Regions from separate parts of the Bacillus sp. XF8 genome, predicted to be linked through region 1. Evidence: predicted binding sites of a transcription regulator. Region 1 holds the regulator's gene; each other region holds the start of a gene.
What was found. Region 1 encodes Rex, which represses fermentation and respiration genes when NADH is low (regulators of the CRP and FNR family bind a similar motif). Its sites were predicted from a motif close to TTGTGAAATATTTCACAA; they were not measured.
Positions count from the first base shown of each region.

Region 2: the regulator Rex is predicted to act here: its motif matches at 2,263-2,280, upstream of hcp (hydroxylamine reductase).
Region 3: the regulator Rex is predicted to act here: its motif matches at 1,987-2,004, upstream of adhE (bifunctional acetaldehyde-CoA/alcohol dehydrogenase).

Region 1 is NZ_JAGDQK010000054.1:1,013-9,367, reverse strand. Features, by position in the region: gene groL (chaperonin GroEL) at 1-1,472, opposite strand, end outside; gene groES (co-chaperone GroES) at 1,510-1,794, opposite strand; gene J4P91_RS25950 (CPBP family intramembrane glutamic endopeptidase) at 2,231-2,974, shown strand; gene J4P91_RS25945 (YdiK family protein) at 2,977-3,168, shown strand; gene J4P91_RS25940 (redox-sensing transcriptional repressor Rex) at 3,197-3,826, opposite strand; gene J4P91_RS25935 (ABC-F family ATP-binding cassette domain-containing protein) at 4,011-5,936, shown strand; gene tsaD (tRNA (adenosine(37)-N6)-threonylcarbamoyltransferase complex transferase subunit TsaD) at 6,487-7,503, opposite strand; gene rimI (ribosomal protein S18-alanine N-acetyltransferase) at 7,503-7,946, opposite strand; gene tsaB (tRNA (adenosine(37)-N6)-threonylcarbamoyltransferase complex dimerization subunit type 1 TsaB) at 7,958-8,355, opposite strand, start outside.
Region 2 is NZ_JAGDQK010000016.1:41,831-50,185, forward strand. Features, by position in the region: gene J4P91_RS10365 (chromosome segregation protein) at 326-802, shown strand; gene hcp (hydroxylamine reductase) at 913-2,199, opposite strand; gene J4P91_RS10375 (hypothetical protein) at 2,305-2,901, opposite strand; gene J4P91_RS10380 (hypothetical protein) at 3,219-5,069, opposite strand; gene J4P91_RS10385 (McrB family protein) at 5,059-6,867, opposite strand; gene J4P91_RS10390 (hypothetical protein) at 6,978-7,238, opposite strand; gene arcD (arginine-ornithine antiporter) at 7,333-8,355, opposite strand, start outside.
Region 3 is NZ_JAGDQK010000005.1:150,291-158,645, forward strand. Features, by position in the region: gene adhE (bifunctional acetaldehyde-CoA/alcohol dehydrogenase) at 1-1,877, opposite strand, end outside; gene J4P91_RS06135 (bifunctional cystathionine gamma-lyase/homocysteine desulfhydrase) at 2,137-3,270, opposite strand; gene J4P91_RS06140 (O-acetylserine dependent cystathionine beta-synthase) at 3,274-4,197, opposite strand; gene mtnN (5'-methylthioadenosine/S-adenosylhomocysteine nucleosidase) at 4,280-4,975, opposite strand; gene J4P91_RS06150 (class I SAM-dependent methyltransferase) at 4,990-5,628, opposite strand; gene J4P91_RS06155 (YrzA family protein) at 5,766-5,981, shown strand; gene J4P91_RS06160 (YrrS family protein) at 6,020-6,667, opposite strand; gene J4P91_RS06165 (peptidoglycan D,D-transpeptidase FtsI family protein) at 6,784-8,355, opposite strand, start outside.

The DNA.
Region 1 (8,355 bases):
ACGATACCAGACTCAAGCATGTTTACCCATTCGCCAGTTGCTGCGTTGAAACCAACGCCTACTTTTTCGCCTTTTAAGCGTTCTACAACAACAGATCCTTCTAGACCAGCGTTGATTGCGATTTGACGAACTGGCTCTTCTAAAGCACGAAGTACAATGTTAATACCTGTTGCTTCGTCACCTTCAGCTGAAATAGAAGCTACTTTAGTGTATACGTTCATAAGTGAAGTACCACCACCTGCAACAATACCTTCTTCTACTGCTGCACGAGTTGAGTTAAGTGCATCTTCAATACGAAGTTTACGCTCTTTTAACTCAGTTTCAGTTGCTGCACCTACTTTAATTACTGCTACGCCACCTGCAAGTTTAGCAAGACGCTCTTGTAATTTTTCACGATCGAATTCAGAAGTTGTTTCTTCTAATTGCGCACGGATTTGACCGATGCGAGCTTCGATTTGTTCTGTGCTACCTACACCTTCTACTACAGTTGTGTTTTCTTTCGTTACAACCACTTTACCAGCGCGTCCTAAAGATGCAACTGTAGCAGATTTTAAGTCGCGTCCTAATTCTTCAGTGATTACTTCACCACCAGTTAAGATCGCAATATCTTCTAGCATTGCTTTACGACGGTCACCAAATCCAGGAGCTTTAACAGCAACTACATTGAATGTACCACGAAGTTTGTTTACTACTAATGTAGCTAATGCTTCGCCTTCTACATCTTCTGCAATGATAAGAAGTGGTTTACCTTGTTGTACCACTTGCTCTAACACTGGTAAGATTTCTTGAATGTTAGAAATCTTTTTGTCAGTGATTAAGATGTATGGGTTATCAAGGACAGCTTCCATTTTGTCAGAATCAGTGATCATGTAAGGAGATGCATATCCACGATCAAATTGCATACCTTCTACTACATCTAATTCTGTTGTGAACCCTTTAGATTCTTCTAAAGTAATAACGCCGTCGTTACCAACGCGCTCCATTGCTTCAGCAATTAACTTACCTACTTCTTCATCAGCAGCAGAGATAGCAGCTACTTGTGCAATGGAAGATTTACCTTCGATTGGTTTAGAAATCGTTTTTAATTCTTCTACTGCTGCAACAACAGCTTTCTCGATACCTTTACGAAGACCCATTGGGTTCGCACCAGCTGTTACGTTTTTTAAACCTTCACGAATCATAGCTTGTGCTAATACAGTTGCAGTTGTTGTTCCGTCACCAGCTACGTCATTTGTTTTGCTAGCAACTTCTGCTACTAATTTTGCACCCATGTTTTCGAAAGCATCTTCTAATTCAATTTCTTTCGCAATTGTTACACCATCATTTGTAATAAGTGGTGAACCAAATTTTTTCTCAAGTACAACGTTACGACCTTTTGGTCCAAGCGTTACTTTTACTGCATTTGCAAGAGTGTCGACACCGCGAAGCATCGAACGACGTGCTTCTTCACTAAATTTAATATCTTTTGCCATAATATTTGACCCCCTTGGATTTTTAAAATGTATATAATTAACCGATAACTGCTAAAATGTCACTTTCACGTAAAATCAAGTAGTCTGTACCTTCATATTTCACTTCAGTACCTGCATATTTTGAGAAGATGATAAGATCACCTGCTGCTACCTCTAAAGCAACACGCTCACCATTTTCAAGCACTCGACCAGTACCTACTGCAATAACTTTACCCTCTTGTGGTTTTTCTTTTGCAGTGTCTGGTAATACAATACCACTTGCTGTTTTTTCTTCTGCTTGAACAAGCTCAATTACAACGCGATCACCTAATGGCTTTAGCATGAACAATAACCTCCTCATTTTTCTATGTAAATTTTCTTTATTAGCACTCGAAGACACTGAGTGCTAACACACTTATAATAATAAATAATCTAATTTTCTTTTGCAAGTAAAAAAATCATAATTTTTTCGCAAATTACTATATAAACTTTTTCTATACAACTTCCTAAAGGAAATAATTCTGTTATCGTTATAACCATTCTCAAGAAAGCCTTTTGTATATGAATCAGTTTTTCCACTTACCGTATGTTACAATATGAAAGATACCATAAGTTGTTTTCTCTATAGGTACAGCTTTTTCCTGTCTCCAATTTCACTTTCAATGAAAGATTTACAAAAAAATAATAATAGGGACAGTTATTATGTATCCCCGGCTGGATATTTACATGTTATCCCGCCTTATCTCATAAACTAGAGTTAGAAAGGATGGTTAACCAATTTGAAAAAACAATATTGGTGGATTATAGTTACATATATTCTGATGCAATTATCGGGAATTGTTGGAGTGTGGCTCCTTTTCAAAACAGGACTATACGATAATATGGCGGTTTCACGAGAGCAAAAAATACAAATCATGGCTGGGCACTGGTCAATCATCAGCTTTTTTATTGCATTATGTATTATACTTTGGCTACTTAGAACCGATATCCGCGAAAGACATTTAGATACTAAGCGAGCTAGTATTTCTGCTACAATCGGCTGGATATTTATCGGTTTCTTTTTAGCTATGTTTGCTCAAGTAATCGCAGCTAATATTGAAATGCGATTATTAGGGATTAAGCCCGGTTCTCAAAATACCCAAGATTTGATGGAAATAGCAAGAGCTACTCCATGGTTTCTTATTGTTATCTCTATCATCGGCCCTATTTTAGAAGAGATTGTCTTTAGAAAAATTTTATTTGGAACACTCTATAAAAGATTTAATTTCTTTATCGCGGCAATTATTAGTTCACTTGTTTTTGCAGCAATTCACTTTGATTTTACACATTTGTTAGTATACACTTCCATGGGACTTGTTTTCGCTTTTCTATACGTGAAAACAAAACGAATCATCGTTCCTATTATGGCTCACGTTACGATGAATTCACTAGTTGCAATAACCCAAGTAGTAGTAAGTAACGAACAAATACAAGAAATGATTAAACAAGCAGAAAAAATGCAAGGATTTATCGGAGGATTTTAAATATGAGGAACTCACCATTGTTCATGGCAGCACTGTATTTCCTTCTCGGATGTGTCTTTACACGTTTCGCAATTACGAACGTTACAGATACAATTTGGAACTTTTGGACAATGCTGTTTGCTGCTATGGCAACAATTGATTTTAATTTGGCACTTCGACTTATCTTAGTCAAATTTACAAAGAAAAAGCAATAATAAAACGCAGAGGGATTTCCTCTGCGTTTTATTGTGGATAATTTTTCAAAAAATAAACGAGTGTTTGTAATTCTACAGCTAAATCAATATGATGAATTCTTATATTTTCTGAAACATTTAATCGTGCCGGTGTAAAATTTAAAATTCCATGTACATTTGTTTCGGCCAATCGATCCGCTACAGCTTGTGCAACGGTAGCAGGCACTGTTAATATTGCCACTTGTATATCATTTGTTAAACGTTCTTCTAATTCATCTAAATGATATACAGGAATTCCTCCGATTTCTTTTCCAACTTTCTCTTCATTGACATCAAACGCCATTTCAATCTTTGTATTATTATTTTTCGTGAAATTGTAATGTAAGAAAGCGGTCCCTAAATTACCCACTCCAATAAGTGCTACACGTGTTATATCATCTTGATCGAGCGTTTCTCGGAAAAATGATAGTAAATAATTCACATTATACCCATATCCCTTTTTCCCTAACGCTCCAAAATATGAAAAATCTCTTCGAATTGTCGCGGAATCTACCTTCACCGCTTCACTCAATTCTGCCGATGAAACACGTTGCTTACCAGAAAGAGATAAGTTTTGGATAAATCGATAGTATAGAGGCAATCGTTTGGCAGTGGCCTGTGGAATCTTTTGCTGATCCATATAACCTCTCCTCTCTTCCTATCTTTGTTCATAGACTTAAAACAAATACAGAAGTTTAGCACTTATGACTTTCCTTGTATAATAGAGAGAAGACTTCTCTCTTTATTTTAAACTATACACTATTTTTAGTATGATTGAGAAATATAAACATGGCAAAGTTAAGAAATTATTTGAGGTGAAAACATTGATTTTATTACAAGTGAATGGGCTTTCAAAATTATACGGTGCTGAAACAATTCTTGCAAACATTAAATTGGAAGTTCAAACAAAGGATCGCATTGCACTAGTTGGTCGAAATGGTGCTGGAAAATCCACATTATTAAAAATAATTGCCGGTGAACTATCTCACGACGGTGGAGAAATTATAAAGCCAAAAGATGTTTCAATTGGGTACTTAGCCCAAAATACTGGTTTAGAAACTTCTTTAACAATTTGGGATGAAATGCTTACCGTCTTTACTCATCTGCAGCAAATGGAAAAGAAACTTCGAAGGTTAGAGCAGGAAATGGGTAAGGAAGAGAACTTTTCAAATGCTGCTACGTACGAAAAATTACTCGCTGATTATGATCAATTACAGTTAGACTACAAAGATCAAGGTGGTTATCAATATGAAGCTGATATTCGCTCCATTTTAAGTGGACTTGGTTTTCCAGTTGAAACACACCAAACAACGATTTCTACGTTAAGTGGTGGACAGAAAACAAGACTTGCTCTTGGGAAGCTACTATTAACAAAACCAGACTTACTTATTTTGGACGAACCAACAAACCATTTAGACATCGATACATTAACATGGCTTGAACAATATTTACAAGGCTATCCTGGAGCTATTTTAATCGTTTCCCACGATCGCTACTTTTTAGACAAGCTTGTTACACAAGTATATGAAATTTCTAATAAAGAAAGCAGACGATATGTTGGTAACTACAGTAAATATTTAGATTTAAAAGCTGCACTATATGAGCAGGAAATGAAACGTTATGAGAAACAACAAGAGGAAATTGCTAAACTCGAAGACTTTGTCCAAAAGAACATTGCCCGTGCATCTACAACAAAACGCGCACAAAGTCGCCGTAAACAATTAGATCGAATGGAATTACTGACTAGGCCATCAGGTGATTCTAAGTCCGCATCCTTTCACTTTGATATCGAAAAACAAAGTGGAAACGATGTATTACAAGTAAAAGATGTTTCAATTGGATATGACAAAGAGCCGATTATTGAGCATGTAAATATGCGCTTAACCCGCGGTGATAGTGTCGCACTAGTCGGTCCAAACGGTATTGGGAAATCTACATTATTAAAATCGATTGTGAATAAATTGAATACATTAAGCGGTGAAGTTTCTTTCGGTTCGAATGTTTCTATTGGATATTATGATCAAGAGCAAGCAAACTTAACATCGTCTAAGCGTGTTCTAAACGAACTATGGGATGATTATCCGCTTCAGCCAGAAAAAGAAATTCGCACGATACTCGGTAACTTTTTATTCACAGGGGATGATGTATTAAAGCCAGTATCTTCCCTAAGTGGTGGTCAAAAGGCTCGATTAGCTCTAGCAAAATTGATGATGCAAAAATCTAATCTACTGATTCTCGATGAGCCAACAAACCATCTCGACTTAAACAGTAAAGAGATTTTAGAAAATGCCTTAATTGATTATCCAGGAACTCTTTTATTCGTTTCCCATGATCGTTATTTTATTAACCGTGTAACAACTACAGTGGTTGAGTTATCAACAGAAGGAGCACAAGAATATTTAGGTGACTATGACTACTATATCGAAAAGAAAAATGAAATGATTGAACGTGCGGAATTTGAACAGCAAGAAAATGATACACCTATTCAAAAAAGCATTGCTCAAGAAAAATTAAGCTATCTTGAAGAAAAAGAACGTAAAAAGCAGGAACGACAACGTATCCGGAAAATTGAGGAAATCGAACAAAACATTGCAAAGTTAGAAGAAGAAATTGCAGAATTAGAAGAGGAGCTTTGTCTGCCTGAAGTATACGCTGACTACGAACGAGCTAGTGAGATTACAACAGCAAAGCAAACAAAACAAGAAGAACTAGAGAAATTCATGGCGGAATGGGAAGAATTACACGTATAAAGTGAAATTTCTATCTGTCCCGGTCTAACTCCTTTGCTTTTGCAGAGTCTTCAAGTGGGGGTATCATTGCTCTTGAATAGCAGAATACATTCTCTATACTTAAATAGTAAAAACCAGGAAGTTGAAGATCATTCAACTTCCTGGTTTATTTTTTCATCCGAAAAAAGCAATATATTTTACATATAAAGTGAAACTTTAATCAGTGGGGGGTTTTCTCCATCCCCTACTGATTATCAGCCCGCACCAATCGGGCTTTTACGGGCAGTTTATCTCCCACTTAACTTCTTTGCTTTCACAGAATTTTGAGGTGGGAGTACTACTGCCCGCAAATAGCGGGATAAAAAGGACAATCGTCAAAGGTCTGACCTCACCTGTTTTATCCACAACTTTATACACATATTCACCTTTATAACATAAACGCAAAAATAACTTTTCCACATTATCCCCAAAATATAAAAAAGTTATCCACATTTTATATACACAATAAAACCCATATTATCAACAAATAATATGGGTTTTATCCACAGGTTGTGGTTAATTTTGTGTATAACTATGCTTCAATGTCTAACCCTGGGTTTGCATTTAAAGCCAATGTTGCACGTTTTCCTTGCTCATATGCAATTGTACCTGCGGCTGCAATCATCGCTGCATTATCTGTACACAATGATAAAGGTGGAATGATTAGCTCAATATCCTCTTTCTTAGCAAACTCTTCCTCTAAAGAAGCGCGAAGTCCTTTATTCGCTGCAACCCCTCCAGCAAGAAGCACTTGTTTTACACCATATGCTTCTGCTGCACGCGCTGCTTTCGTTACTAGTACATCTATTACACTCGCTTGGAAGCTAGCTGCTAAATCCTCTGGTGCAATTTCTTCCCCACGTTGTTTTGCATTATGCACAGTGTTGATAACTGCTGATTTCAATCCACTAAAGCTAAAATCATACGAATCTGGTTCTAGCCATGCACGCGGTAAATCAATCGTTGGCTGTCCTTCATGAGCAAGACGGTCAATATGAGGACCACCTGGATATGGCATAGATAATGTACGTGCAACTTTATCATATGCTTCTCCTGCTGCATCATCTCTCGTTTCGCCAATTACTTCAAAGGAACCATGCTCTTTCATATAAACAAGTTCTGTATGTCCTCCAGACACAACAAGTGATAACAACGGGAATTGTAGTTCTTTTACTAAACGATTCGCATAAATATGCCCAGCAATATGATGAACACCAACAAGAGGAATATTATGCGCGAAGGCAACTGCCTTCGCAGCATTAACACCAATTAAAAGTGCTCCTACTAAACCAGGTCCTTCCGTCACAGCAATTGCATCAATATCTTCAAATGTAACGTTCGCTTCTTTTAATGCTTCTTCTAATACAACTGTGATTTGTTCTACATGATGACGAGATGCAATCTCCGGCACCACTCCGCCAAAACGCTTATGGCTTTCAATTTGTGAAGCGACAACGTTTGCCACTATTTCTGTTCCATTTTTAACAACCGCTACAGCCGTTTCATCACAGCTCGTTTCAATACCAAGTATAATCGTATTTTTTTCCATTATATATTCACCCACATTACAAGACCATCTTCATAATTGTCTGTATAGTATCGTTTACGAATCCCACCATTTTGGAATCCATACTTTCGGTATAACTGCTTCGCTACTTCATTTGACACCCGTACTTCAAGTGTCATCGTTTTTGCTCCCATTTCTTTTGCCTGATCCATTACTTCTTTCAACAAAGCATCCCCAAGTTTTTGACCTCGATATTCTGGCAAAATAGCTATGTTCGTAATATGTGATTCGTCAATAATAATCCATAATCCACAGTATCCAATTACCACATCGTCTTTTTCTATTACGACATAATGTGCATATTCATTCATCGTCAATTCACGATGAAACGCATCAGCAGTCCAAGGAGTTGGGAATGACGCTTCTTCAATTGCTACAATTTGAGCAATATCATCAGTCGTCATTTTTCTAAATGTAATATCCATTTTGATATCCCCTATTTTTTTTGACTTTCTAGCCATTTTGCTTCTGCCTCTGCTAAGCGGAGGTAACTTGGAACAAATGTATGCACACTTTGCTCCTCTTTTTGTAATCCTAAAAATGCTAACTCACTTGGTCTTGGGTTGTTCTTTGTACAAGAAGCAAACACAGCTTGCTCTCCTAAATATTCTACAATCGTTTCTTTATGTTGTTCTACATCATTGCCAATAAATAAAACGGGTTGTCCCTTATCTTTTAACATCTGCAACCAATCAACAATAAGAACAATTCGATCATCTTCTATAGAAGATAGCTGACCTTCTTTATATGTATACAAGCCCGTATAAATTTGTCCTCGACGCCCATCAAACAATGGACAAATAACCCCTTGAAAATTAGCTCCATTCGCAGCTA
Region 2 (8,355 bases), on a different contig from region 1:
CTCCTACTAAATTTATTCAAACGAAAAAGCTCTTCTTATCATCCTACAAGTTTCTACATTTGCCATCACCTTTTTATACATTATATGCATACACAAAGAGGATAATTATATTTATGATAATATAATTATCTTCTTTCCGTCAAACAGGAATAATTGAAAAAAATAGACATTTTTCTCCTTTTTTAGAAATATCTATATCCTAAAAAACTAATTCTCGTGAAAAAACACTTTCTTTGCCGATTCCTCACTTCTTTTGTCACCCATGCAGGGAAGAGGCTTAATACCTCGAAATCATTCAACAGGATATATATAGGAGGGATTTACCTTGGAATATAAAACACCCATTATTGCAAAGAAGTTAGGTGTTAGCCCAAAGGCAGTAGTTCGGATTGCACAACAATTGAATCTCAATATAGAAAAAAACAAATACGGTCATTTCATTTTTACTCAAGACGACTTAGATAAAATGTTAGAATATCATCGTTCACAAATAGAACAAACATCATATTCAACTACAGAACCATCAATTGATTTTGAGAAATTTGTTACACAATTAAATACAATTACACACCGCTTAAATCGTATAGAGGAAAAAATGCAAGATAAGGCAGATGATGTCGTCAATTACCAATTGCTACAACATCGCAGAGAAATGGAAGAAATGATGGATAGAATTCAAAAATTAGAAGCTGCCCTTGAGAAAAAAGAACCGATTTACATCACCCCTGATATCACGTCAACATATGAGCGAGAAGAAAAACCGAAACGTCGTAAAATGATTTTAAGTATATTCGGATTTTAGTTCTTTTCCAATCGTGTGTTCGCGCATGATAATTGACTCCCCCCTAGTCAAATATCATGCGCTTTTTTATTTATACAAAAAGGATGTCTCCTTACAAGACACCCTTTTTGTTATGATAACATCATATTCATATCTTCCGCTGCAGTTGTAATAAGTTTCAAACCAAATGTTTCTTGCAATACATCAAGCACACCAGGTGAAATAAATTCAGGTGCCTTTGGACCAATACGAATATCTTGAATCCCAAGACTAAATAGTCCAAGCAAAATTGCAACCGCTTTTTGTTCAAACCAAGATAAAACAATACTAACTGGCAATTCATTCACTTCACATTGAAAAGCATCAGCTAAAGCCGCTGCTATTTTTATTGTAGAAATAGAATTATTACATTGTCCTAAGTCAATGTACCGTGGGATTTCCGTACCTGGTACTACACCATAATTCACATCATTAAAGCGGAATTTCCCGCAAGAAGTTGTTAATATAACAGTTTCTTGTGGAAGTGACGTTGCTAATTCACGATAGTACTCTCCACCTTTACCTGGGGCATCACAACCTGCGATGACAAAAAAGCGCTTAATTTTACCTTCTCTTACCGCCTGGGTGATTTCTGGTGCTAATGATAAGACTGTATTATGATGAAAACCTGTTACTAGCTGTTCATCCGACTCCATATGTACTTCTGGAAGCTCTAGTGCTTTTTTAATCAATGGTGCAAAATTATCATCTTCAATTTTCCGTACACCCTCAAGGCCGGCAATATCATATGAGAAGAATCTATCAGAGTACGATCCTTTAATTGGCATAACACAGTTCGTCGTAGCCAATATCGCGCCGGTAAACTTTTCAAAGAGACGCCGTTGATCATACCATGCCTTACCAATGTTCCCTTTTAAATGTTTATATTTTTTCAGCTGTGGATATCCATGTGCTGGTAGCATTTCCGAATGCGTATAAATATTTATTCCTTTTCCTTCTGTTTGCTTTAATAATTCCTCTAATGCAAATAAATTATGGCCAGTAACAACGATTGCCTTCCCTTCTACACGATTTTGTGTAATTTGAACAGGTTCTGGAACACCAAAATGATTCGTATGTGCCTCATCTAACAACTCCATCACCCGTAAAGCTGATTTCCCAACTTTCATAGCCATATCAATATGCTCTTGTTCATTAAAGTTAGAATTCGTTAATGTCATATATAACGCTTCATGAGTTGTAGCGTCCACAAATGGATCTGTATATCCTAGCTGCGCAGCATGGGTACGATAAGCAGCAATTCCTTTTAATCCAAATACAATTATATCTTGTAAACTTGCAATTGTTTCATTTTTACCGCAAACACCCATTACTTTACATCCACCTGTTGGCGTTTGTTCACATTGATAGCAAAACATAACATCCCATCCCTTCTCAATTCATTATTACAAATTAAGCGTAATGTATATTGAAAAAAAAGGATGTGATATCAGTCACAATAATATTTAAAAATTTGTGACCTATCAATTCGTTAACATAATATTTTTACTGTATTCTTTAATGAGTGCTTGCGCATGAGCATTACCTTGTATCACATCTCGAAATTCCTTTAGTGAGTACAAATGTGTTAATCCTTTCCGAGCATGAATCCGAACAGGTACCCCTTGCAATGTATCATGAAAATGAAACGGTTCATCAATTGGCTCGATTGGAAAACCAAGTGTAAGTAAATACATATACATTCTTTTTGTAACAACAGCAATATACCACTCAGCTTTCATTTCTAAAGCATGTATAAATAAAATAGCAGTTAACCTTTTGAAATGTCCTCTTCCGCGCGACGTTTTCACAATACTTAACTTCCCTATTTCATAAACATTTTTTAAATCTTTCACTAACTCATTTTCAGAAAACGGATAGAAAAACTCAGAATTAGAATGTTCAGGTGTCGTATATCGAATACACTCTACTGTACCAATAGAATGCCCACCTTCTATTAATAAAAATCGTGATGGATTTAAATTACGTTCTACAAACATTAAATCTCTCTCTTCACAAAAATCTCCCCACAGTTGCTCGAACCAAAAATGTTCTTCTTTTGTTTGAACACGCTGGAACATATTTCCCCGCCTTTCCCATCGCCGTTCTACGTTTGATAACGTTTTCACCATCTATCATATAAGAACAATTCCCCGCATGCAACTAAAAGTGTTTACTAAATTAATACATTCTATAAAATAAGGAGATCTCCTATTCAAGTTTTAGATTTATGTGAAATTTTTACAAAATCCCAAAAATACTTTACATGTATCAAAATGATATGAAACACTATACTTCTCCCTACTCATAATAGTTTATGTCTAACTAAACATATAAAGTACAAGAATTCCATTCACCTACACAAAAAGAAACCCTTTCCACAAAGGAGGATTTCTTTTCATGTTCCAATATTTTTTAACCACTTCTCAAAAATTTGCACAAGTCCGTGTTTTCCAGCTAATTTTTCTTCTCCTTGCTTCGTTTTATATGGATATAATTGCAAAAAGACTCCGCAACCTGCTTCTATTTTCTTCCCGTGCATATGACTGCCTGGGTAGACACAAATCACTTCATGAATCGCCCTTCGGCGAAAAATACGTTTTCCATCTTGTTCTTCTACATATTTAATAGACCAATATTTGTACATTTGCTCTGTTGCTTTTGTATTGCCAATAGGCTGAAAAATATTAAACATTGGGCTATATTTCACCTCAATAATAATAGACGACTGATACTCATAACGTTCCCCTTGCTTCACATAACAATCTAAACGAATGTCTGGCTTTTTCGTATCTTCTCCATTATAGAAATGACTGCCTTTACTAAGTGCTATGAGCGGATGCGTTTCAATAAGGTCATTAAACGCTACATGAATTTGTATATTTTCACGATTTAAAACAATTGTCGTGCCGTCTTGTAAACCATCTAAATAAAAATAGGTTTGAATTTGTTCGCGTAATGGAATTTCATCTTTAAATTCTAACTGCTGCAATATAGAAATGATGATAAAGAATGCATAATACTCATACACTAAAAACGTTGGTTTATACACAAATAATAAAGCTGGAGATTGTTCATTATAACGTGGTAGAAACTCTAAATGATATAATAGTTGCCGATGCGTAACGGGTAAAGTATGCATAGTTATATTTGGTTTTTCAGAAATCCCTCTCCAGAATGGAGAATTTAACAAATTTCGAAAGAATAATACAGCTTGATGTACAATGTGATTTAAAATTTTATATTCTTGTATTTTTACAGATGCTTTCCGCAAGTCTGCCTCTTTCAACAAATGGATATTCCGATATTTTTGTTTCTCCCTGTCCGTCACAGATCCGTTTCTTTCAATGGTTTGCATAATTGTTTTCACAGATTGGTATTCCTCTTTTTTTGTATGCGTTGCTCGTTCTAGTATTTCGACTGTCTTTTGTAAGAAAATCTGCGCTTCAAGCAAATATTCATAAAATTGTTTCGTTGTAAATTTTAGAAAAGCATTCTCTAAACTATCTGTTTGTTCTATAAATCTGCGATTATAATACTTGGCACGAGGTTTTTTCTCGCTCATTATCACACTTTTCATCGTCGCTTTTCGTTCTCTTATTTCCCACTCATATCTATCCATATACTTTGTGTTCTCTTCAACCTTTTTATAAAGCTGTTTTATTTTTTTCATTTTTTGTGGCAGCATTCGAAGTAGCATTAAATATGAAGAATCTTCAATATCAATTAGTGTTGAGAATGTCTGTTTATAATAACCACGATCTAACATAATTTCATTCAAAATTGACTTCACATAATTTTGAATCGTTTCAAATTGATCATCTAAAAAATTTTTAGGAACAATTTGAAACGCTCCATAATATACATCTTCTTCCACTTGCACTTTAAAATGATACAAACCACAGCGCCAGGGATAAAAATAATCGGTTTTTCCATGTTCATATAATAATACTTTTTGTTTTTTTTCATGCAATTCATATTGCCATTCTTTCTTATCTTTTTGTCCTTCATACACCTTATTCCATATAAAAGTGACACGAACCGGTTTTTGATAATGTAAAATCAAACGTAATGCTTTTAATTCTTGCACTTTATAAATACAATGTGTCATTGTTGTTGTGTGTTTACAAAGGCGCTTCAAAAATACAAATTCTCCCTTTCCTTCTGTTCCAATAATTAATTTTAATACAAACGGGAGCTTATCTTTTGTGTCTACAATTTCCGTCTCGTACTGCTCCTCATTTCGCATACCCATACAACTCCAATTCACGCCGTTTTTGTCTTATATAAGCTAGAGAATGTTCGAATGCGGAGACACAATTCGCAAGTGGAGATTGCAATAATGCTACTAGCGATAACCCTTTCTTTTCATCTTCACGAAGAAGTGGACCAATTGTCATTTCTGTACCACGTAATTTTGTTAAAATACGTTGTTTTACTTGTAAATCAAAACCTTCTTCTCGGCTAATCATATAAGATTGATTATCTTTTTGGGGGATGTTTTGCAAATAAGTTGCAATCGCAGCAGCACATCGAAAAGAAACACCTTTCGATGCGTCATGTGATGAGATTAAGCCATGTAATTTATCTAATAGTTCTAACTCTTCTTCAGAAAACACATCAATCATCTCTTTATTTCGTAACCAATTCATACGAAATTCTCCTGTTGTTACTTGTAGGGGCGGGATTTGTGTCCCTTTATTTTGCTGCATATTGATCTCACAAAATGGAATTTTTTGAAGTGTAATAAGATTTGCTCGATCCAATAAGCGATCCGATAACTCTTTCGTTGTTTCATCAAAATTTACAGTACCGATAAAAATAATATTTTCACCAATTTCAATTTTGGATGGAACTATATTTTCTATCTCATTCCCTTCCTCATATAAAGAAAGAATACGATTTTTCTTTTCTAATTGAAGAATAGATAAAAATGGTGTAAACCAATGTTCAATATGTGCCATATTCATTTCATCAAACACAATCATATAAAGTTGATTCGGATTTTCATATGCTTTTAATAATGTTCGAATTAACTTCGTTTCACTTTCGATATATGTTCCATTTGGATGAAGATAGCCTAGTATATCGTGTGGTTCTTGATAAGATGGAGAAATTGGAATCCATAACAATTCTTCCCCGTACGTTAATCCTAATGCTTCTGCATATAGCTGCACCAAACGTGATTTTCCGATTCCTGGGATACCAGCAAGAATTGTTAACAGATTTGTTTTTACGCTAATATGAAAATTAAAAATATCCGTCACATCTAAATACAAGCCTTTATTATTGATTAAGTCCTGTACATACTGTATAAATGTAGATTCACGCTCATTCCATTCTGGTTCTTCTTTTTGCACTTTCACGTCTACTACTTCCACCCGTTTTCCCTCTTCTGTAATTTTCTTTAGAAGCTGATCATACATATTTTCTTGTACAAAATACAAATGATCATCCGCTACTTCTATATACTTGGTCCAATCATCAATCTCGATATATTTACATTCCTTTTTCTGTTCGCAATATGCTATTGAACTAATAGATGATTTCAGTGATAAATCCCCATATAACCTACCTTCAAACCATAACAACTGCGGTACTTCGAAATCGTGTGGAAATTTAGGAATAAGAAAAGACAAGTATCCATTTCCTAGCTTTCGCTCTAAAGATTCTCTCTTTTTATACCCTACTAATCTTGGCGAAGGGATGATCTTATATGCATCCGCAATTTCCCGTTGCTCTGTACATATTAATTCAACGTACAAATTCCCTCTCTCATAATAAAGGCGAAACAATACCAATTGTTTTCCTAACTTTTTTTTCTTCAAATCCGAAAATATTCTCTCATTTCTTTTGTTGGTATATAAGCCTTCAAACAAATATACTTCACCTTCAAATTGCGATTTCAAAATTGTAGGGATTTGTGAAAGACATTGCACAGAAAAAGTATCCTTTTTCTCCTCCTCACCTTCAACAAACTTTCCAAGAAATCTCATGTGATACATACGTTTTATAAAACTTGGGTGGAGAGCTTTATGTAGTTTCAATGCTACTCACCTTCTTTTTTCATGCTGTTCTTATTGTATGAACTGCAAAAGAAAACTAGAAACAAAAAAACCTGACATACTCCGTCAGGTTACAAAAAGTAAAACTTATATTAGTGAGAAGGGAAAGCTTTTTTCTCCTGCATAATAGCATTGTGAGCAATTTTCATTTTAGCAAGTACGTATCGAAGTTTATCCTCAGCATTTTCATCTTTATTATGTTTCAGACTTGCTAAAGTCTCCACAGAACCAGCCAAATTTTCAATTGCCCCACGTAGTTCGGGATGATGATTAAAAAATGACTCTTGCACTAATACTTTTCTCAAATCACTTGCCAATTCCATAATTCTTAACAGTTGTTCTTTTTCTTCCATTCTCATCCCTCCTAAACATCTTATATATTAGATATTCTGTGAATAAAATAAAATTCCTTGTATCCAAAGAAAAAAGTCCTACAGGAGGACTTTTTTACATTTTTATATTACCTGTTACAAGCATATAAAGCGATACTGCTGCCGCAATCACGATTACGATCATGACATATCTCTCCATGCCAGAAAAACAGCGATTTCCTTTTTCTTTTCGAGCAAACATATAAACAACAAGTCCAATACCATATACGATTGAGACAAGTAATAAGTTTTTTAAGCCTGCTGCATAAATCAACCATACGGAATATAACGAGGCAATTAAAGCGAGCATTCCATTTTTTAGTCTCGCGTGTTTTAGTTCCTTCGTTACGACTAATTTCAACTGATAAAGCGCTGATAATAAGTACGGAAGTAAAATAGATGTAGACGCAATAAAATACATCATTTGATACGTTGATTCCGAAAACAGAACGATAATAAACAAGGTTTGTGCAACACCATTTGAAATCCATAATGCAGCATGCGGTGTCTGTTTTTTATTTGTCTTCGTAAAGGCTTTCGGAAATACGCCATCTTTCCCTGCCACATGTGATATTTCAGATACAAGTAAGAACCAACCAATTAATGTCCCGATAAGTGAAGCAATTAATCCTATGTTAATTGCAAAAGCTCCCCATGATCCAACAACATGTTCTAATACATGTCCCATGGACGGAGTCTCTAAAACTGAAAGTTCCTGTCTTGTCATAGCCCCCATTGAAAGAACTGAGATTAAAATATAAATGGACATCACTAAAATTAGCCCAAATACTGTTGCTTTTCCAACATCACGACTTCTTTTAGCTCTTCCAGATAACACGACCGCTCCCTCTACACCTATAAATACCCAAAGTGTAACAAGCATCGTATTTTTCACTTGACCAAGTACAGAAGAAATAGAAACTGTTCCCTCTCCCCAAAAATCATGTGTAAATGTATCCCAGCGAAACGCTGTAACCATAACTACAATAAACAATAAAATCGGAACTAACTTTCCAATTGTTGCAATAAAGTTCATGATTGATGCCTCACGAATTCCAATTAAAATCAGAAAGTGAAGCGTCCATAATAAAAGAGATGC
Region 3 (8,355 bases), on a different contig from region 1:
TATTTTATATTGTTCTTTTTATCTGTAATAACCGCAAATGGTGTCACTTCTGATCCTGTTCCTGATGTTGTTGGAATTGCAACAAACTGAGCTTTGTTCCCTAGTTTCGGATATTTACATGTCCGTTTTCTTATATCTAGAAACTTTTGCTTTATTCCAAAGAATGTTGTTTCTGGATGCTCATAGAAAAGCCACATTCCTTTCGCTGCATCCATCGCTGATCCACCGCCAAGTGCAATAATCACATCCGGCTGGAAACTTTTCATCATTTCAGCACCTTTAAAAACCGTTTCATCAGATGGATCTGGCTCTACTTCAAAGAACACTTCCACCTTTACATCATTTGTATGTCTACGTAAATAGTGCGTTACTGTATCCACATAACCATGCTCAACCATTCCAGAATCCGTTACAATAAATGCTCGTGAAATATTCGGCATATTTGCTAAATATCCTGTCGCATGTTTTTCAAAATAGATTTTGGGTGGTAGTTTGAACCACTGCATACTCTTTTTTCTACTTGCAAGTCTTTTTATATTTAATAGATGTGTTGCCGTTACGTTTTGAGAAACAGAGTTCTTTCCATATGAACCGCATCCAAGTGTGAGTGATGGGATAAATGCATTATATATATCACCAATTCCACCTTGTGATGACGGAGCATTTACGATAAGACGACAAGCTTTCATACGTAAACCAAATTGTTTTTGTACTTCTTTATTTGTCGAATGGATAACTGCTGAATGTCCTAAACCACCAAGGTCTAACATTCCTTCACAATATGTAAAGCCTTCTTCAAGTGAATTTGCTTTTACACAAGCTAATACCGGACTTAATTTTTCACGAGATAGTGGATAATCAGCACCTACGCCTTTAATTTCAGCAACCAGCATTTTTGTATCTTCTGGTACAGTAATTCCCACTAATGCAGCAATATAATAAGCCGATTTCCCAACAATATCACTATTTACTGCACATGTATTTTCATTAATAACAAGTTTCTCTAATTTTCTTCGTTCTTCTTCTGTTACAAAATAACAATTATTCGCTATCATTTCTTCTTTCACGTCATTGTAAATTTCTTTGTCTACAATGATTGCTTGTTCAGAAGCACAAATCATACCGTTATCAAATGTTTTGGATAAAATCAAATCATTTACAGCACGTCTTACATGTGCTGATTTTTCTATATAACAAGGCACATTTCCCGGCCCTACGCCTAAGGCTGGTTTACCGGTAGAATACGCTGATTTCACCATTCCTGCGCCTCCAGTTGCCAGAACGAGCGCGACACCTTCATGATTCATTAATTTCTTTGTCGCCTCAACAGAAGGTTTCTCAATCCATTGAATACAGCCATCTGGCGCACCTGCCTTCACTGCCGCATCATATAACGTTTTAGCCGCTGCAATCGAACAATTTTGTGCAGAAGGATGAAATGCGAAAATAATTGGATTTCTTGTTTTCATTGCGATTAACGCTTTAAACATCGTTGTCGAAGTTGGATTCGTTACTGGTGTTACTCCAGCAACTACACCGACTGGTTCTGCAATTTCTATAATTTCTTCATGAGGATCCTCATGAATGATTCCTACTGTTTTATCTTTTTTCATACTGTGCCAAATATATTCAGTGGCAAAAATATTTTTGATGCACTTATCTTCATATACACCACGCCCTGTTTCCTCAACAGCCATTTTTGCAAGTGGCATATGTTGGTCTACACCCGCAAGTGCCATTTCATGTACAATGTTGTCAATTTGCTCTTGTGTAAAATCCTCTAATGCTCGTAAAGCTTCTTGACCGTTCTTCACCAACGTATCAATCATCTCTGTTACTTCTTGCATTTCATTTACAAATTTCTCTTTGAATACCATGTAAATCCCTCCTATTCTGCTATTTGGTCTTAAAAAGTCCCTTAGGGTCTAAATAAGTCCCTATTAGCGTAAAAAAATAGAGTTACTTTTCCTACATGAATCTCATTGATTGTGAAATATTTCACAAGTTTATGTGTGAATCGTCATTTCCTGCTTTTACTATACACGAAATATTTTTATTTGTGTGTGTCTAATTTGTGAAAACATTCACAAATTAATTTTAAGGAAAGCACCGCTTTATTTAGCAGTGCTTTTTCCATTATGATAACGCTTGTGCTAAATCTTCAATTAAGTCTTCTCCGTCTTCAATACCGACAGAAATACGAATTAATGTATCTGTAATTCCTAACTCTTTACGACGGTCCGCTGGGATAGATGCATGTGTCATTTGAGCTGGAATTGAAATTAAGCTTTCTACAGCTCCTAAACTTTCAGCAAGTATAAAGTACTGCACCTTCTCAAGTACTTGATTTAGCGTTTCTTCACTATCCACATCGAATGAGATAATCGCACCATATCCATTTGCTTGTTCTGTTGCTAATGCATGATTTGGATGCGTTTCAAGACCTGGATAGTACACTTTGTTTACTTTTGGATGATTGTTTAAAAACTCAGCAATCGCACGCGCATTTGCTTCATTTTCTTCCATGCGTATTCCTAATGTTCTTAAACCACGTAATAATAAAAAGCTGTCTTGTGGTCCAAGGATACCACCTGTTGAGTTTTGAATGAAATGAAGTTCTTCTGCTAGCTCTGCACTATTTACAACAACTAACCCAGCGACAACATCACTGTGTCCACCTAAATATTTCGTTGCGCTATGAAGTACAATATCTGCTCCTAAAGAAATTGGCGACTGCCAGTACGGCGTCATAAATGTATTATCAATAATTGTTAGTAAACCTTTTTCTTTTGCAAATGTAGAAATTTGCTTAATATCTGTAATTTTTAATAGTGGATTTGTTGGTGTTTCTACATAAATTGCTTTCGTATTTGGACGAACTGCTTCGGCTACTATTTCTAAGTTTGTCGTATCTACAAATGTATGTTCAATACCGAAACGATTTAATACTTTCGTTATCACACGATACGTTCCACCATATACATCATCTGTTAATATGACATGGTCCCCTTTTGAGAATAACATAATAATTGCTGTAATAGCAGCCATTCCTGAACCAAAAGCAAATCCTGCATGACCGTTTTCTAGCACTGCAATCATTTCTTCTAATGCTGCACGCGTTGGATTTCCTGTACGTGAATACTCATATCCTTTATGTTTACCAACTGCCTCTTGTTTGTACGTACTTGTTTGATAAATTGGTACATTTACAGACCCAGTTGAAGGTTCTCCTATGCGAATACCATGAATTAATTTTGTTTTTGCTCTCATTTTTTATTCCCATCCTTTGTATATATCTTTACTTAAATAACGCTCACTACTATCTGGAAAAATCGTTACGATGTTTGTACCTGGTTTTGCTTTTTCTGCCTCTATCAAACTCGCATGAAATGCCGCTCCTGAAGAACTACCAACAAGAAGTCCTTCCTTCTGCGCTAACTCTTTCACACGCAGAAATGCATTTCGATCCGAAATTGTATGAATTTCATCGAAATAAGATGGTTTTAAAAATGGTGGAATAAATTCCAGACCAATTCCTTCTGTTTCATGCGAACCAGCTTCACCACCATTTAAAATAGATCCTTCCGGTTCTACAATTACCGTTTTAATTCCACGATTTTGCTCTTTTAAATAGGACGCAGTTCCCATAAATGTACCACCAGTACCTGCACCTGCTACAAATATGTTAATCTCTCCATCCAATGCTTCCCATAGTTCAGGGCCTAATGTTTTAAAATAAGCACGCGGATTTGCTTCATTTGCGAATTGACTTGGAGAGTATGAGTTTGGAATTTCTTTTACTAATTCTTTTGCCTTCGCAATTGCACCAGTCATCCCTTGTTCAGTTGGTGTATGCACAACCGTTGCACCGAGTGCCTTCATTAGCTCTTGTTTTTCAATACTGAATTTTTCTGGAACACAAACAATTACATGTAAATCATGCTCTAGTGCGGCGAGTGCCAGTCCAATGCCAGTATTCCCTGCCGTTGGTTCAATAATCGTTCCCCCTGGCGTTACAAGCCCTTTTGCTAGTGCATCTTCAATCAATTCTCTTCCTAAGCGATCCTTCACACTTCCACCTGGATTATAAAATTCAAGCTTTGCAAATAAACGAACGCCCTCTGGAAGTGAAAAACGAGTAATTTCTACAATCGGTGTATGACCGATTAATTCATGAATCCCGCGATACACCTTCATCGTGTTCTCCTCCTTATTTGCCAATAAAGAAAAGGCAACTGTATGTATCTTCTTTATATAAAACAGTTGCCTTTTTGTTACATTACTTTAACTCTTCTAACACTTTTACAATGAAGTTTGTAGAATGAAGAGCTGCTTGATCTAAAAATTGATCAAATGAAACGTTTGATTCTTTACCAGCAATATCAGAAAGTGCACGAATAATTACAAATGGAACTTTATATTGATGGCAAACTTGCGCAACCGCTGCTGCTTCCATTTCTACTGCGTAAAGGTTTTCGAATTTATCACGGATTGCTGCAACACGGTTTGGATCACTCATAAATGAATCACCTGTTGCAATCATCCCTTTAACAACTTGAATATCCTCTTCTGCCTTCATACATTTCTCAGCTAACGCAACTAGTTCTTCATCAGCTTTAAATCCCGGTGGCATCCCTGGCACTTGACCATATTCATAATCAAATGCAGTTACATCCACATCATGATGGCGAACTTCTGTTGAGATAACAACATCACCAACATTTAAAGATTGGTGGAACCCACCAGCTGAACCTGTATTAATTACTTTTTCAGGTTGATATCTTTCTAATAAAATTGTCGTTGACATAGCTGCATTTACTTTACCAATACCAGACTTTAACAAGATTACTTCATGTCCCGCTAATGTCCCTTTCGTAAATTCACAGCCTGCTACGGTTTCTGTTTCTGCCTGTTCTAATTTGTCACGTAAAATACGTACTTCTTCTTCCATTGCTCCAATTACAGCAATTCTCAATCTAATCCCTCTTTCTATTGCTTAGTTGCCTCCATTACCCAAACGAAATGATTTAATCTCGTGAATGTTACATGGAAGCCATTGTTTTCAAAAATAGATTGCATGATTGGAATACGTGTGTAGTATTCAGTTTGCAAATCGTTTGCTAACTGATGAAACCCTCTTTGTTTTGCAGTTTCAACAGTTTTATCATACGCTTCTTGATCTGCAAATATCGTATCAGCAAACACTATTTTACCACCTTTATTAAGCAATTGACTATATTTCGCAATTGCTACATCTTTTTCTTCATCTGTTAGATGATGAAACGCATAGGTGCTTACAATTGTATCAATAGAATTGGGAACATCAAAAGAAAGAAAATCTCCTTCTGTAATTGAAAATTCTTCTGGTAACTTCTGCTTTGCGATAGTACGCATTTCACGTGACGGCTCTATGCCGTAAACAGTGCGACCAGCAAGTAATAATTTATTTGTTAAATTGCCAGTACCAACACCAAATTCTAATACATTTCCAAATGATTTGTTTACTACATCCTCTAAAATCTCCTCATAACGAGCGAAAACTTCTTTATATTGTATATCTTCGCCTTGTACGAATGAATCGTACGTATGAGCCCATTCATCAAATAAACCGTTAAATTCTGTACCCATATAAAATTCCCCTTTTTCTTATCGGTTTTATCAGTATGATATGCTTTCTTTACGAAAATGTCAATTAAAACGGAAATGGTATTTCCTTCTTTTCTTTGTTACACTTAACTTGATTATATAGAGAGGAGCGGTTTTTTGTGTCATTTACCTTTGAAATGCTGGAGGATAAAGTAGAATTTTTTGAAGCATCAAACTTAATTTCTTTAGAAAAGAAAATTAACGAACAAATTGACAATAACAAAGCACTTATGTTAGAAGTTCATCATATTTCTCATCAAATGGTTATGGATCCCGAAAGCAAAAGACCTTATTACAGTGCAGTTGTTCATTTCAAATTAAAAAAATTACGCTAACTAAAAAAGAGAAAGGTTCTTAAGAACCTTTCTCTTTTTTAGTTTAGAGTTTGAACAAGTACTGGTTTCCAGCCCTCATTTTCTACCCAATCAATATTTACATAATATTTTTTACCAGTTTGTTTATCTTGGACATTACCGTACGCTTTTTGCTGACCGTTATTTCCAATGCGGTGAATGATTAATTGTTCCACTGGAACTTCAATTGCAGAGGAAATGGCTTGCTTCATTTCATTCCAATCTGCTGTACCTGTTTTAAATGTCATTGCTGGTGTTGCACCTTGCGTTGTACCAATTGGCTTCCAAGAAGGCTTTGTGTACGCATCTGTTGCGTTTGACTGTGTTTTTTCAGCTGGAACCTTTTCATTTGCTTTTGCTTTTGCTTCTTCCTCAGCTTTTTGTTTCTCTTCTTCAGCCTTTTGCTTCTCTTCTTCCTCTTTCTTCTTCTCCTCTTCTATTTTTGCTTGTTCTTCTTCATCTTTCTTTTTCTCAGTTTTATTATCTTTCGTTGTTTGCTGAGATACTTTCTTTTCTGGAGAAGACGCTTGTTCTGTTGTATCAGAAGTAAAGAATACTTGGTATGCTACAACAAGTACGGCTAACAACACGATAGCAATCGCAATATTTAAAACACCGTTTTGACGACGTTTTTGTTGTTTCTTTTGAAATCTAGATCCTCCTGCCATTCTTCAAACCTCCATGCAGTTTTTCCTACTTGCTATTGTAACATTAAATCTAAAAAGGTTGAACAACTACAGTGATATTTTCACGAAATGAAAACATTTGATAATAAATTGCAAGATTACCTTCTGCTTCCCAATTGGGCAATCTCTTCTACAAATTCTTTAAAAATCGGTGTTACAATATTTTCTTTATTATTCGTTTCTAAATCAACAACTACTAACGCATATCTTGGGTTTTCGTACGGGAAATAACCCGCAAACCAACGATTTACACGATCTCCTTTTCCTGTTTGTGCCGTCCCAGATTTTCCAGCAACAGATAGGGGTAATGATTGAAAAGAAGCTCCTGTTCCTTTCTCCATCGTTACTACTTTTCTTAATAAGGATTGCACTTGTTTCACTGCACTATAAGAGAGTTGCCTTCCCTCCAGTTTATGATCTTCAAAATAAAAAAATCTTGTTCCATTTTTATACTGTATTTCTTTTACAGCTTTTACTTCTTTCTTCTCTCCATTTCTTGCAATCGTCGCCATCATATTTGCAACAGCTAAAGGGGATATTCTTACATCCTTTTGTCCAATTGCCGTTTGGACGATTGCTTTGTGACTCACCTTATTTTCTTCGCCATTCCAAACAGTTGCTTTTTTCTCTTCTATCAATTGTTTAAACCTAGGCGTATGAAACACTTGCCCTTTCCATCCTACCGTCTCACTCGCTCCTAGTGCCTCTAAATACGTTTCCATTACATTCTTATCCTTTTGCATCAATTCATTACCAAGCACCGCAAATGTCCTGTTACAACTTCTAGCAAAGCTCTCTGTAAAACTTAACTTTCCCATCATAACCTGGGGAGGATTTTCGCCATACGGGTCTGTATCACAATTAAACTTACGATGCGATTGAATCATATCATTATCAATTGCTGCAACCGCAATAACTGTTTTAAAGACAGAACCAGGAAAATGCGGCGTTAGCATTTGGTTTTCCATTCTTTGTTTATATGTGTTTCGATTGTTCATCTGTAAGGACGGTTTACTCACCATTGCTACAATTTCACTCGTCTTTACATCAAGTAATACTAATCCACCCTTTTTGAGCCCATGTTTCTGCACGAGCTCTTCTGCTTTTTGTTGCAACGATTTTTCTATCGTTGTTTGAATCGTAACGGGATAAAAGGGATTTCCAGGAGATGTATATTTCGCACGTTTTCCAAAAATCGGTTCTCCCTGCCTGTCTACTTGATACAGCACTTTCGTTTCACCATCAGTCATTAAAAATTCATCAAACGATTGCTGTAATCCAGAAATACCAATAGGTGTTTGGCTAGATAATTGATTTAGTTTCTCATATCGTTTTTTAAATTCCTTTTCGTTTTCCCCGACTACACCGATAAGATGCTCTGCTTCAGATGGTTGCTTCATTCTTACTTCAGTTGCCAACATACCTAACATATCAGTGCGGTTCACCTTTTCCATTTGTTCTTTTGTTAATTGAAACGGCCGATCACCTCTTTGAAATATAAATGGCTTGTTTCTACCTTTCATTTGCATTTTCATGGCTTGCCCTGGCACACCAATAATATGCGCTACTTTCTCTAACATGTCATTTTTTATTTGCAAAAATGGAAAAATAACTAAAACTGGGTATCTTTTTTCTCCAAGGTCTTCTCCATTCCGAGCGATAAAACGTCC